2 regions of the Kitasatospora sp. NPDC101108 genome follow, and region 2 is predicted to be linked to the other one. Evidence: riboswitches for the same ligand, from Rfam matches in the RefSeq annotation. Region 2 holds a riboswitch; the other holds the start of a gene.
What was found. Region 2 has a riboswitch for glycine ahead of gcvP (aminomethyl-transferring glycine dehydrogenase). Riboswitches for the same ligand answer to the same signal wherever they lie in the genome.
Positions count from the first base shown of each region.

Region 1 (7,175 bases), on a different contig from region 2:
GGGTCGACGCCGCCGCCGACCAGGTCGACCTGGGCGTTGCCGGCCAGCAGGTCCTTGTCGATGGTGGCCTGGTCGATGTTCATCTTGAGCACGATCTTGTCCGCCAGCTGCTTGCGGATCGGGTCGCTGCTCTTGTCCCAGTTGGTGTTCGGCACCAGGACGGCCTGCTTGCCGTCCTCGTAGGTCTCGAACTTGTAGCTGCCCGAGGACACGATGTGCTTCACGTAGTCGGCACCGGTGTCCTTGGCCTGCGGGACCGGCGCGGTCTGCGGGGCGCTGACCAGGTAGTCGAAGTCGGCGAAGGGGTGCTGCAGGTGGAAGACGACCGTGGTGTCGTCCGGGGTCTCGATCGACTTCAGGTCGCCGGTCTTGTCCTTGTACGGGCCCTGGTACGGCGTCGGGTTGTCGACCAGCAGGTCGTGGAAGTACGTCGGGCCGTTGGAGTTCACCTCGGGCGCGTAGTTCGAGCGCTCCACGGCGTACTTGACGTCCTTGGAGGTGATCGGGGTGCCGTCGTCGTACTTCAGGCCCGCACGCAGCTTGTACGTCCAGGTCAGGCCGTCCGCGCTGGGCTGGCCCATCGACTCGGCGAGGTCCGGGACCAGCTTGTTGCCGTCCGCGCCGGCGGCCGGGTTGAAGGTGGTCAGCGGACGGCCGTACAGGCGCGAGAAGTTGTAGATGTACGCGTAGTACGTGTTGCCCGGGTCGAGGGAGTCCGGGGTGCCCTTCATCTCGTAGGTGACCGTCCCGCCCTTCTTGTCCGAGGCGTTGACGATCTGCTTGGTGGCCGCGTCGGCACCGCCGCCACTCGCGTTGCCGGAGGAGGAAGAGGAGCCGTCGCTGCTCTTCGAGCTGGACGAACAGCCGGTGACGACCAGGACCGCGGCGGCGGCCGCGGCGGTCAGTGCGACGGTACGGGACCTACGCATGGGTGAGATCAACCCCTTGAGGTGTGGAGGAAGGAGGGTTCTGACGCAGGGTCAGTTGCTCTTGGGATCGAGGGCGTCACGCAGCCCGTCGCCGAGCAGGTTGAACGCGAGCACGGTGATGAAGATCGCCAGGCCGGGGACCACCATGTACTGGGGGTCCACCTGGTAGTAGTTCTTCGCGTCGGCGAGCATGCCGCCCCACGAGGACTGCGGGGGCTGGATGCCGACGCCGAGGAAGCTCAGACCGGCCTCGAAGAGGATGTTGGTCGGGATCAGCAGGGTCGAGTAGACCAGGATCGGGCCGACCAGGTTCGGCAGCAGCTCCTTGAACAGGATGAACGGGCCGCGGGCGCCGAGGCTGCGGGCCGCGTGGACGAACTCCCGCTCGCGCAGCGAGAGGGTCTGTCCGCGCACGATCCGGCCCATATAGGGCCAGTTGAAGAAGCCGATCACGAAGATCAGCACCATGATGTGCAGCGGGAGGCCGTGCAGGCCGAACGCGCCGCCCTGGAGCGAGGCGGAGATCGCGATGGCGAACAGCAGCAGCGGGAACGCCAGGAAGACGTCCATCAGCCGGCTGATCACGGTGTCCACCCAGCCGCCGTAGTAGCCGGCCATCACGCCGAGCACGGTGCCGAGGGTGTTGGACAGGACGGTCGCGCCGAAGGCGACCAGCAGGGAGACCCAGGAGCCGTCGACCACGCGGGCGAGCAGGTCGCGGCCCTGCAGCGGGTCGATGCCGAGCGGGTGGTCCGCGCTCATCCCGCCCCAGTCGCCGAGCGGGAGTCCACCGAGGTCGGCGTCCAGCAGGTCGGTGTTCGGCTGGTCGGGGTCGAGCCCGAACACGGACTCCAGGGGCCCGGCCAGGACGGCCAGGAGGATCAGCAGGATCACCACGATGCCGCCGGCGACGGCGGCCTTGTCCCGCTTGAAGCGGGTCCAGGCGATCCGACCGAGGGAGCGGCCCTCGATCGTCTTGGCCGGGCCCGGGGAGGCGAGTGCCTCGGGTTCGTTCCCGGCGGTGGTCATGGGTGCGGTCATGGTCAGTTGGTCCCCTCGCCGACGGTGGCCGGCCCACGGGTGCCGGGCGCCGGTTCGGCGGTACGGCTGCGGACGTGCGGAGGTGCTAGGTGCAGGTGTTCGCGGCAGTACGTCGTGCACGGGTACTGCCTCCACGCGGGATGGGCGTCGCGTGGATCGAGCGGTCGGCGTGCGCGTTCACCTTCGTGGGGTTTCCAGTACGCGCGATGCGTTGCGCAGAACTCTCTGCCATCCGAACAGGCTTGCGCCAGCCCTGACAACCGACAGATGCCCAACTGTGATCTGCCCGCATGCACCTCCCCGATCTTCGGCATATACCTCTTCACATGGCTGTAACTGCCATGTCAAGATGTGCCTGCGCCGAGATCGGAAATTCGTCCCGAAAGCACCGAAGCCGACCTGATCAGGGATCAAGTCGGCTTCGTGCCAGAGGGTTTGACAACAGCGGTTTCGACAATCAGCGGCCGGGGTATCCGGGCCACGGCGGCTGGGCCTGCTGCCCCCAACCCGGCGCGGGCGGCTGGGTGCCGTACGCGTAACCGGGCATCGACTGTCCGGGCATCGGCTGTCCGGGCATCGACTGCCCCGGGACCGGTCGGCCCGGCATCGACTGCCCGGGGTACGGCGGCGGCACCGGCGGGTACGGGCCCGTCGGCGGTCGGCCCGCCTCCCGGTCGAAGAACGGCCGCGCGTTGGCGCGCATCCACAGCGCCACCGGGTCGTACTCGTCCGACATCGCCACGGTGGACACCGCGAGCCCCTCCGGGGCCACCGCGATCGCCCGCTGCATCAGCGCCCTGACCGCCTCCACCGCCGGCGGCGAACTCTCGTACAGGTCGAGGCCGATCGCCAGGTACGGCTCCCCCACCGACGGCTGCACCCAGGCCCGGCGCAGCGCCCGGACCGCGCGCACCTCGCCCGCCTGCCGCTCCAGCAGCGCGAAGAACTGCTGGGCGTTCACCTGCGGCTCGCTCAGCTTCAACGGACCGGCCGGCAGCCGGTCCAGGCCCGCGGCGATCCGCCGCAGGTCCGCCCACGGCACCCCGACCCCGCCGCCCGGCGCGTGCGGGTTGAGCCACAGGCCCCAGCGGGTGCGGTACAGCGAAGCGGCGATCTCCCGCCCGGAGATGACCTCGTGCGCCCGGGCCCAGCCGGAGGCCGTCAGCTGCTCGGGCGAGGTGACGGCCGGCGCGTAGCCGTGACCGCCGATCTCCATGTTCCCGTACTGGGCGTCCGGACTGCCCGGGCTGCCGTGCCACAGCAGCATCCAGACCTGGCCCTCGGCCAGCGCGTGCAGCAGCCGCTCGTACGCGTCCCAGCGCTCCGGCGCGACCTCGCGCAGAGCCTGCTCCAACGCGCCCGGATCCGCGCCCGGGCGCCCGGCCGGTGCCTGGCCCCAGGGCCCCGGCACCCCGCCCGCTCCCGTTCCCGCACTCATGCGCCCACCTCGCCGCGCCTCTTTCCTGAACCCGCCGGCCCGTCAGCCGCCTGCACGCACCCTATGGCGCGGCACCGGCCACCGCCACGGCGACGTGCCTGTGAAGAATCCCCGCTCACACCCGCGAGTAGAAGGGCATGACCCGGGTCAGCAGCCACTCGACCACCGGGTCGTCGGCGAGGTCGAGCAGCACGAGGTGGACGCCGCCCGGCAGCGGCGCGGTTCCCAGCGCCCGCCCGAGCGCCTCGTTCACCGCCCCCGGGTCGGCCGGGGCCACCGGATCCAGCTGGACGCCCACGAACATCACGGTCGGTTCGCCCTCGATGCTGGCCAGCGCCCGGCGCGCGGTCACGACCCCCGTCAGGGCCGACAGTTCGGCCCTGCAAGCGGCCAGGAAATGCTCCGGGTCCTCGCCCGGCACGGGCTCGCGCAGCGCCACCCGGCCGCCGGTCGGCGCCTCCGGCTGCTGCTCCCAGCGCTCCTCCCGGGGGCCGCGGCGCAGCTCCGCCACACCCTGCGGGGGCACCGGGATGCCCACCGCCGCCTCCGGGTTGACCGCGATGCCCACGCCCAGCGGCAGTCCGCGGGCGAACTCCCAGGCCGGTGCGACCGCGAAGGCCATCCCCGGTGCCTGCTGCAGGAACACCTCCTGCGAGGAGAACACCGGCACGTACGGGGAGCCGGCCAGCTCGACGGTCGGCAGGTCCAGCGACTGCCCGTTCGGGTCGCCCCCGGCCGGCAGCGGGATCCACACCTGGCTGCGGGCCAGCACCTCGATCACCCGCGGCGTCGCCCCCGGGTCGCCCAGCGCGGCCGTCAGCACCTGCTCCAGCTCGTTCGCCGGCCACGCGCCGCCCGACGGCGCCGCCTGCGGCCCGTCCCACCCCTGCTGCTGCTCCACCGGGTACTCCATGCGCCGCCGTCCGCCCTCGTGCCGGGTCGGCCGCCCACTGCTGCACCGACGCGGAGAAGTTTAGGGCTCGGCTTCGAACGCGCGTCGTCCCCCCGGAGGGCGCCCGGCGGCGTGCGACGGGGCGCGCCGTGGCACGTGACCGGGCGCTCCGTGCCGTGTGACCGGGTCCCCTCTCCCCTCCTCCGCGCGGACGTGCCATGATGTGCGCGTCCGACGGCATGCGCCGCGGGCCCCCACAACTCCACACCGGCCGCTCGAACCCGCGCGGGAGAGCCCGGAGTGCCCCTCGGGGGGCACAGCCGGCGCCGAAGGAGCAAGTCCTCCCCGGAATCTCTCAGGCCCCCCTACCGCGCGGGTTAGGCACATCTGGAAAGCGGCGCACGGCCCTGTCGCGCGCCCACCCACGGTGCAAGCCGCCGTCCTGTCCCCGATGCTGGAACCAGCTGATGCTGGCACCAGCTGCGGGCAGGCGGGCGGTGAAGCTCTCAGGTTCGACGACAGATGGGGAGACCCACGCCGCCGCATGCCCGCGCGCAGGGTCGGTCCCCGAGCGGGTCCGGTCCCGGCGCGCGCACCCCTGAGTGCCCCGACCGAGGAGTTCCTGGCCATGTCGTCCCTCCGCCTCACCGCGCTCGACGCGCTGCACCGCGCCCTCGGCGCGACCATGACCGACTTCGCCGGCTGGGACATGCCGCTGCGCTACGGCAGCGAGCGCGAGGAGCACCTCGCCGTCCGCACCAAGGCCGGCCTGTTCGACCTCTCGCACATGGGCGAGATCACCGTCACCGGCCCGCAGGCCGGCGAGATGCTGGACCACGCCCTGGTCGGCTTCGTCTCCGCGCTCGGCGTGCTGCGCGCCCGCTACACCATGATCTGCGCCGAGGACGGCGGCATCCTGGACGACCTGATCGTCTACCGCCTGCGCGAGGACGCCTTCCTGGTGGTCGCCAACGCCTCCAACGCCCAGCTGGTGCTGGACGAGCTGATCGCCCGCGCCAAGGGCTTCGACGCCGTCGTCACCGACGACCGCGACACCTACGCGCTGATCGCCGTCCAGGGCCCGGAGGCCACCGCCGTCCTGGCGAAGACCACCGACGCCGACCTGCCCGGCCTGAAGTACTACGCGATCCTCCCGGCCCAGGTGGCCGGCCGCGAGGTGCTGCTGGCCCGGACCGGCTACACCGGCGAGGACGGCTTCGAGATCTTCTGCCACCCGGTCGACGCCGAGCCGGTCTGGCAGGCCCTGACCGCCGCCGGCGAGGGCCACGGCCTGGTCCCGTGCGGCCTGTCCTGCCGCGACACGCTGCGCCTGGAGGCGGGCATGCCGCTGTACGGGCACGAGCTGTCCACCGACCTGACCCCGTTCGACGCGGGCCTGGGCCGGGTCGTCCGCTTCGACAAGACCACCAACGACGGCGCGTTCGTCGGCCGCAAGGCGCTGGAGCAGGCCGCCGCCGCGGCCGAGACCAACCCGCCGAAGGTCCTGGTCGGCCTGGTCTCCGAGGGCAAGCGTGTGCCGCGCGCCGAGTACACCGTGGTCTCCACCGACGGCGCCCCGATCGGCCGGATCACCTCCGGCGCGCCGTCCCCGACGCTGGGGAAGCCGATCGCGATGGCCTACGTCGACGCGGCCCACGCCGAGCCGGGCACCACCGTCGCGGTGGACGTGCGCGGCAAGCACGAGCCCGTCCAGGTCGTGGCGCTGCCGTTCTACAAGCGCGCCCGCTGAGGCCTCGCAGGACCCCTCGATTTCCCATACACGCACGTCGGAGCCGTCCGTGCGGCGGCCCGCTGCGTCGTACCCGCTTCCCATCCTGGAGAATGACGCCATGAGCAACCCCCAGCACCTGCAGTACACCAAGGAGCACGAGTGGCTGACGGCCGCCGTGGACGGTGTCTCCACGGTCGGCATCACCAAGCACGCCGCCGACGCGCTCGGTGACATCGTCTACGTGCAGCTGCCCGAGGTCGGCGACACCGTGACCGCCGGCGAGACCTGCGGCGAGCTGGAGTCGACCAAGTCGGTCAGCGACCTGTACTCCCCGGTGACCGGCGAGGTCGTCGAGGTCAACCAGGACGTCCTGGACGACAACGGCCTGGTCAACAGCGCCCCGTTCGAGGGCGGCTGGCTGTTCAAGGTCCGCGTCGAGGCCACCGACGCGCTGCTCAGCGCCGACGAGTACGACGCGCTCACCCACGCCGGCTGACCAGCCCGGCACCGGGCGGGCCGCGCGCACGCCGGCCCGCCCCCACCGTCCCCTCGCTCTCCTCCTCCCGGGAAGACCACACCATGACGGTTCTCAACCAGTCCCTGCACGCCCTCGACCCGGAGATCGCCGCCGCGGTCGACGCCGAGCTGCACCGCCAGCAGACCACCCTGGAGATGATCGCCTCCGAGAACTTCGCCCCGGTGGCGGTCATGGAGGCCCAGGGCTCGGTGCTCACCAACAAGTACGCCGAGGGCTACCCCGGCCGCCGCTACTACGGCGGTTGCGAGCACGTCGACGTGGTCGAGCAGATCGCGATCGACCGGATCAAGGCCCTGTTCGGCGCCGAGCACGCCAACGTCCAGCCGCACTCCGGCGCGCAGGCCAACGCCGCCGCGATGTTCGCGCTGATCCAGCCGGGCGACACCATCCTGGGCCTGAACCTGGCCCACGGCGGTCACCTGACCCACGGCATGAAGATCAACTTCTCCGGCAAGCTCTACAACGTGGTCGCGTACCACGTCGACGAGAAGACCGGCCAGGTCGACATGGCCGAGGTCGAGCGCCTGGCCAAGGAGCACCAGCCGAAGCTGATCATCGCCGGCTGGTCCGCCTACCCGCGCCAGCTGGACTTCGCCGAGTTCCGC
Region 1 covers NZ_JBVJLM010000023.1:44,337-51,511, forward strand. The annotation lists gene ACZ6Z8_RS32825 (ABC transporter substrate-binding protein) at 1-929, opposite strand, end outside; gene ACZ6Z8_RS32830 (ABC transporter permease) at 981-1,970, opposite strand; gene ACZ6Z8_RS32835 (enhanced serine sensitivity protein SseB C-terminal domain-containing protein) at 2,428-3,408, opposite strand; gene ACZ6Z8_RS32840 (enhanced serine sensitivity protein SseB C-terminal domain-containing protein) at 3,524-4,321, opposite strand; glycine riboswitch at 4,577-4,681, shown strand; gene gcvT (glycine cleavage system aminomethyltransferase GcvT) at 4,929-6,050, shown strand; gene gcvH (glycine cleavage system protein GcvH) at 6,151-6,528, shown strand; gene glyA (serine hydroxymethyltransferase) at 6,612-7,175, shown strand, end outside.
Region 1: linked by a shared signal. The riboswitch ahead of gcvT (glycine cleavage system aminomethyltransferase GcvT) and the one ahead of gcvP (aminomethyl-transferring glycine dehydrogenase) in region 2 are both predicted to bind glycine.

Region 2 (7,175 bases):
AAGGGGTGCAGCTGGCCGAACTCCGGCCAGGTGACCGCCTCCATCTCGGTGGTGGCGTTGAGCTTCATGGTGCAGGAGCCCAGCGGGATCATGCCGCGGTCCAGCGCGTAGTCCCGGTCCGACAGGCGGCGCAGGTAGCGCAGCATGGCGGTCTCCGAGCGGTGGCTGTGGAAGACCGGGTGGGTCAGGTACTCGTCCTCGCGCAGCACCGCGGCCGGCAGCGTCCCGGCGGCCTCGGCCACCTCGACGGCGGGGACGCCGAAGGCGGCCCAGACACCGGCCAGGTGCTCGCGGGTGGTGGTCTCGTCGGTGGAGACCGAGATCCGGTCCTCGCCGTCCTGGTACACGTTGATGCCGTTGGCGCGGGCGGCGGCAGCGATCTCGGCGGCGCGGCCCGGGACGACGGCGGTGACGGTGTCGAAGAACTCGCCGTGCAGCAGCTCGACGCCGCCGGCCCGCAGGCCCTCGGCGAGGGCGGCGGCGTAGCGGTGGGTGCGGCGGGCGATGTCGGCCAGGCCGTCCGGGCCGTGGTAGACGGCGTACATCGAGGCCATCACGGCGAGCAGCACCTGGGCGGTGCAGATGTTGCTGGTGGCCTTCTCGCGGCGGATGTGCTGCTCGCGGGTCTGCAGCGCCAGGCGGTAGGCGCGGTTGCCGTCGGCGTCGACGGAGACGCCGACCAGGCGGCCGGGCAGCGAGCGGGCGTACTCGGCGCGCACCGACAGGTAGCCGGCGTGCGGGCCGCCGAAGCCCATCGGCACGCCGAAGCGCTGCGAGGTGCCGCAGGCGATGTCGGCGCCCAGCGAGCCCGGGGACTTGAGCAGGGTGAGCGCCAGCAGGTCGGCGGCGACGGCGACGATCGCGCCCAGGCCGTGCGCCTGCTCGATCACCGGGGCGAGGTCGCGGACCACGCCGGTGGCGCCCGGGTACTGCAGCAGCACGCCGAAGACGCCGCGCTCGGCGATCTCGGCCGGGATGCCCTCGGACAGGTCGGCGACGACGACCTCGACACCGGTCGGCACGGCGCGGGTGTTGATCACCGCGATGGTCTGCGGCAGGGTCTCGGCGTCGACCAGGAAGACGCCGCCCTTGACCTTGGTGACGCGGCGGGCCAGCGCCATCGCCTCGGCGGCCGCGGTGCCCTCGTCCAGCAGCGAGGAGCCGGAGGTGGGCAGGCCGGTCAGGTCGGAGACCAGGGTCTGGAAGTTGAGCAGCGCCTCCAGGCGGCCCTGCGAGATCTCCGGCTGGTACGGGGTGTAGGCGGTGTACCAGGCCGGGTTCTCCATGACGTTGCGCAGGATCACCGGCGGGGTGAAGGTGCCGTAGTAGCCCAGGCCGATCATCGGCTGGAGCACCTGGTTGCGGCCCGCCAGCTCGCGCAGCTCGGCGAGGACCTGGGCCTCACTGCGGCCTGCGGGCAGGTCCAGGGCGGTGATGGAACGGATGGCCTCGGGAACGGCCGTGGCGGCGAGCTCGTCCAGCGAGCCGTAGCCGACGGACGCCAGCATCTTCTCCTGGGCGGCGGCGTCGGGGCCGATGTGGCGGTTCTCGAAGGGGCTGGCCAGCTCAAGCTCGGTGAGGGTCGGGGCGCCGGTGGGGCGTCCCGCGTTCGGCTGGGCGTTCATGGTGGTCGAGGCCTCCTGGTCACGGACCAACGGGGGTACGCACGCCGGCCGGCCAACGCCGCTGCGGACAGCGGACCGGCCTGGGCGGACGGACCCGAAAGGCCTCCCCCTCTGTCATCGGGACCTGAGAGCTTCGCCCGCACGTCGCGCTGTGGCGCTCCGTCGGCTTGCACCGTCGGTGAGGGTGGTGATCGCCGGCTCCCGCGCCGACGGTCCTGCCCTGCTTTCCAGAGTGACCTATCCCGCACGGTACGGATGCCTGAGAGATTCCGGGGAGGAGTTGCTCCTTCGGCGCCCCGACCAGTGGTTTTCGCTGACGGGGACTCTCCCGAGCGGGCTCGGCGGTCGCCGCCCAGGGTACCAGCGGGAGGCCTTCCGATCACGGGTGCGTCGGATCACTCCGGGTCTACGCGCGTCCCCCGGACGGCCCAGCGCCGACCCGTCCGGCCGCACCCCGGTCGCGTGGGCCCGATTCATGGCTTTTGGTGTGAAGTGGCGGACGGGACGGGTGCCCCGGCCGCCGATCTGCGGGCGTGCCGCAGGCGCAGCGCACTGGAGGAAAGCGTGCAGACCGAAATCGACCCCCGCGACCTCATCGGCCACAAGGCGGTCGACCGCAACGGCGACAAGATCGGCACGGTCGACGAGGTCTACCTGGACGACGCCACCGGACAGCCGGAGTGGGCGGCCGTCCGCACCGGCATCTTCGGGCGGGACGCCTTCGTCCCCCTCACCACGAGCGAGTTCTCCGGCGACGAGCTCCGGGTGCCGTACGACAAGTCGCTGGTCAAGGACTCGCCGGACTTCGGCGTCGGCCAGCACCTGTCCCCCGCCCAGGAACTCCAGCTCTACCGCTACTACGGCCTCGACACCGCGGTGGACGGCCGCCCGACCGCCGGGGCGCCCGGCCCGGCCGCCCAGCCGGACCTCGACTTCGGCACCACCTCGGCCGTCCCCGTGGCCGCGGCCGCCGAGCCGGTGGCCCACCACTCCCCCGACTCCGGCACGACGATGACCGCCACCGCCACCAGCACCGCCACGGAGGCCCCCGTGCGAACCCTCGGCACCCCCGCCCCCTTCCCCGGCCACGCCGTCGAGCCGATGCCGCATCCCGCCCAGGCCGCGCCCACGCCGGTCGCGACCACCCAGGCCGCGACCGCTCCCTTCGCGACCGACACCGCCGCCGCCTCGGCCCCCAGCGACCCGGTGGAGATCACCTGCCGCGAGGAGCGGCTCGACATCTCCACCGAGTGGCACGTCCTGGGCACCGCGAAGCTGCGCAAGTACGTGACCAGCGAGCAGGTCGAGCGCCGCGTCCCGGTGGTCCGCGAGCGGGTCCGGGTGGAGCGGATCCCGGTCAGCGAAACCGAGCTCGCCTCGCTCACCGAGAAGGAGATCGACGAGGCGGTGGAAGAGGTCACCCTCCGCGAGGAACGGCCGGTGGTCCGCAAGTACCTCGCCCCGATCGAGCGGGTCCGTCTGGTGGTCGAGCGGTACACCGAGGAGGAGGTGATCCGGGACGAGCTCCGCCGCGAGAACGTCGAGGTCCACGACACCACCGCCGAGGCCGTCGCCGCGCCCAACCCGACGAACGGCTCGATGTCCCCGGCCCCCGAGGGCGCCCGCCCCGCCGCCCTGCACCCCCTGGCCTGATTCCACCGCCCCGACCAGCGTTCCCGATGGGCCCCGGACTCCGGTCCGGGGCCCTCGACGCGCCCGCGATCCGCCGGTCCACCGCACCCGAACCTTCACCTTTGCCAAACCTTAACCAGTCGATATTTGACACTCTGAAGTATCTTCCGGCAGAGTTACTTCAGTTCATTCACTATGTACGGGAGGAAGCAACCGTGAGTGAGGCACCACAGCCCACCACCGCGGCCAAGAAGCAGAGCAACGCCCGGGTCCTGCCGGCCCTCATCCTGGCGATGCTGTCGTTCAGCGTGGTGCAGACCGCGGTCGTCCCGATCCTGCCGTCGCTGGCCAAGGAACTGGACGTCTCCGGCTCCAACATCACCTGGCTGATGACCGCCAACCTGCTGTCCGCCGCCGTGCTGACTCCCCTGCTGGGCCGCTTCGGCGACCTCCGGGGCCGCAAGCCCATGCTGCTGATCTCGCTGGCCGGTCTGGTCGCCGGTTCGGCCCTGGCGGTCAGCACCCACTCCTTCACCTGGCTGGTCGTCGCCCGCGTCCTCCAGGGCGCCGGCGGTGGCGTGATGCCGCTGGCGATCAGCATCGTCCGCGACGAGCTGCCCAAGCAGAAGGTCACCGGCGGCGTCGCCGCCATCAGCGCCTCGATGGGCGTCGGCTCCGGCCTCGGCCTGGTCGCCACCGGCCTGCTGCTGGAGCACTGGAACTACAAGTCCATCTTCTGGATGGGCCTGATCTTCGGCCTGATCGCGGTCGCCCTGGTCGCCTTCCGCGTCCCGACCGACCCGGTGACCGACAAGGAGGGCGGCGCCGACCCGCTCGGTGCCGTCACTCTGGCCGCCTGGCTCTCCGCCCTGCTGGTCGCCGTCAGCCAGGGCAACCACTGGGGCTGGACCTCCACCAAGACCCTCGGCCTGTTCGCCGTCGCCGCCGTGGTGGCCCTGGTCTGGGGCATCATCGAGACCAAGGTCTCGCACCCGCTGGTCGACCTGAAGATGATGTCCCGCCCGGCCGTGGCCTTCACCAACCTGGCCGGTCTGCTCATCGGCTTCGGCATGTACGGCTCGTTCATGGTCATCAGCAACTTCGCCCAGACCCCGGAGAAGTACGCCCACTACGGCTTCACCGCGACCGTCCTGCACGCCGGTGTGATGCTGCTGCCGTCCGCCATCGGCTCGATGGTGGCCGCCCCGGTCGGCGCCCTGCTGATCGCCCGCCGCGGCCCCCGCCTGCCGCTGGTCCTCGGTGGCGTCCTGGGCGCGGTCTCGATGGCCTACCTGGCCCTGCGGCACAGCGCCGAGGGCGACATCTACACCGCCTCCGCCATCTTCGGCCTCGGCATCGGCCTCGCCTTCGCCGCGATGCCGGCCTTCATCAACGGCGCCGTCCCGGTCGAGCAGAGCGGCATCGCCAACGGCATGAACTCCGTGCTGCGCACCGTCGGCGGCGCGATCGGCACCGCCGTGATGACCGCCATCCTGACCGGCGACGTCATGAAGCTCCCGATCCCGGTGCTGCTGCCCACCCTGGACGCGTACAAGCACGCGTTCTGGACCACGGCCGTCGTCTGCGTCATCGCCGGCGCCGTCCCCTTCCTGATCCGCACCGCCAAGTCGGCCACGGCCGTCGCCGGCGGCCCGGCCCGGCAGGACTCCAGCCCCGAGCTGGCCAAGACCGACGCCTGACGAGGCGTCCGGCCCGCGCGCTCAGGGACAGGACGCGCGGGCCCCGGCCTCCGCTCGGTCGCGAGGGCATCACGACCGTCCGGAGTCCGGCACGGTATGCGGCCCCACCCGGTACTTCCACCGGGTGGGGCCGTTCCGCGTCCTCCCGCCTCACTCCCCCTCGGCGCCGGGCTCCTCGACCTGCCGCAGCGGCAGCGGCCGGGCCGGCTCCAGCGCCGGATCGTCCACCGCGAAGGTCCGCACCCGCCCCGGCCCGCTCCACGGCGTCTCGAACCGCACGGTCACCCGCCCGACCCCGCTGCCCTGCACCCAGCCCGGCCCCCACTCGGCATGGCGGACGTCCTGCCCGGGCATCCAGCGGCGCACCACCGCCTCCTCCGGCTCCTCCTCGGCCTCCGCCACCTCGGCCGCCTCGGCGGCGTGCTCCGCCGCCTCCTCCCGCAGCGCCTGGGCGAACAGGTCCTCCTGGGTGTAGTCGGCCAGCTGGGCCACGCCCACCCCGAGCAGCCGGACCCCGCCGGTGATGTCCACCTGCTCGGCGAGGCGCCGTGCCGTCGAGGTGATCACCGCCTCGTCGTCGGTCGGCCCGCCCAGGGTCTCCGAGCGGGTCAGCGTCGAGAAGTCGAACCGCCGGACCTTGAGCACCACCGTCCGCCCCGAGCGCCCGGCCGACCGCAGCCGCCGGACGCACCGGCCGGCCAGCGCCTCCACCTCACGCAGCACCCGGTCCCGGTCGGCCAGGTCCACCTCGTAGGTGTCCTCCACCGAGACCGACTTGGCGTCCTGGTCGGCCACCACCGGCCGCTCGTCCAGCCCTGTCGACATCTGGAAGATCCCGGCGCCGTGCGCCCGCCCGAGCAGTTGGACCAGCTCCGCCTCCCCCGCCTCCGCCAGGTCGGCCACCGTGCTCAGCCCGGCCCGCCGCAGCACCTGCTCGGTGGCCGGGCCGATCCCCGGCAGCGCCCGGACCGGCATCGGGCCGAGCACCGCCCGCTCCTCCCCCGGCTCGATCAGCACCAGCCCGTCCGGCTTGGCCTGCTCCGAGGCGATCTTCGCCATCAGCTTGGAGCCCGCCGCCCCGACCGAGCCGGTCAGCCCGGTGAGCCGCTGGATGTCCGCCCGCAGGTCCTCCGCCAGGGCGAGCACCAGCCGCTCCCCGGTCTCGTGGTCCGCCTCCGTCAGCACCGGCCCGTAAGGACCGGCCTCCAGGTCGACGAAGGCCTCGTCCAGGCTCAGCGGCTGCACCAGCGGCGACAGCTCGCGCAGCAGCCCCATCACGATCTCGCTGTTCTGCCGGTACGCCTCGAAGCGCCCGGTCAGGAAGGCCGCGTTCGGGCACAGCCGGCGCGCCTGCGCCATCGGCATCGCCGAGTGCACCCCGAACTTCCGCGCCTCGTACGAGGCCGTCGAGACCACCCCGCGCCCGCCGAGCCCGCCGACGATCACCGGCTTCCCGCGCAGGCTGGGCTTGGACGCCTGCTCCACCGCCGCGAAGAAGGCGTCCATGTCGAGGTGGATGATGCTCGGCAGAGATCGCACCCGCCGATCATCGCGCACGGGTCCGACAGTGCGTACGAACCCGGCCGACGCCCCGCGCCCGGCGCTACCGCTCCGCGGCCTCCGCCAGCGCCTTCGGGATGCCGTCCTCCTTGGGCCCGAGGAACTCCGGGTCCGGCCGCAGCCAGACGTTCACGGCCGCCTTCCCCGCCCCGGCGACCTCCCGGAACCCGCCGTACAGCCAGGTGACGTCGTGCGGCTCCGGCACACCGACCGCGTAGGAGCGGATGCCCGCCGCCTCGCACAGCGCCAGCGCCCGCCGGACGTGGAAGTCCTGGCTGACCAGCACCGCGCGGTCCACCCCGAAGATCCGGTGCGCCCGGGTGCAGGAGTTCCAGGTGTCGAAGCCCGCGTAGTCCCGGACCACCCGGTCCCCCGGGATCCCGTGCTCGGTCAGGTACCGGTACATCGCGTCCGGCTCGTCGTACTCCACCCGCCCGTTGTCCCCGGTCACCAGGACGGCCTTCACCTTGCCCTCCCGGTACAGGTCCAGCGCCGCCACCAGCCGGTGCTCCAGGTACGGCGACGGCTTGCCCTGGTCCAGCCCGGCGCCGAACACCACCGCCACCGGCGCCGACGGCGCGCTTTCCACCGTCCCCACCCGGTCGCTCGCCGCGAACCACAGCCAGGCGCTCGGTGCCAGCGCCAGCGCGCACAGCAG
Region 2 covers NZ_JBVJLM010000009.1:9,860-17,034, reverse strand. The annotation lists gene gcvP (aminomethyl-transferring glycine dehydrogenase) at 1-1,625, opposite strand, end outside; glycine riboswitch at 1,730-1,861, opposite strand; glycine riboswitch at 1,863-1,966, opposite strand; gene ACZ6Z8_RS20455 (PRC and DUF2382 domain-containing protein) at 2,190-3,278, shown strand; gene ACZ6Z8_RS20450 (MFS transporter) at 3,473-4,957, shown strand; gene ACZ6Z8_RS20445 (DNA polymerase IV) at 5,108-6,496, opposite strand; gene ACZ6Z8_RS20440 (SanA/YdcF family protein) at 6,561-7,175, opposite strand, start outside.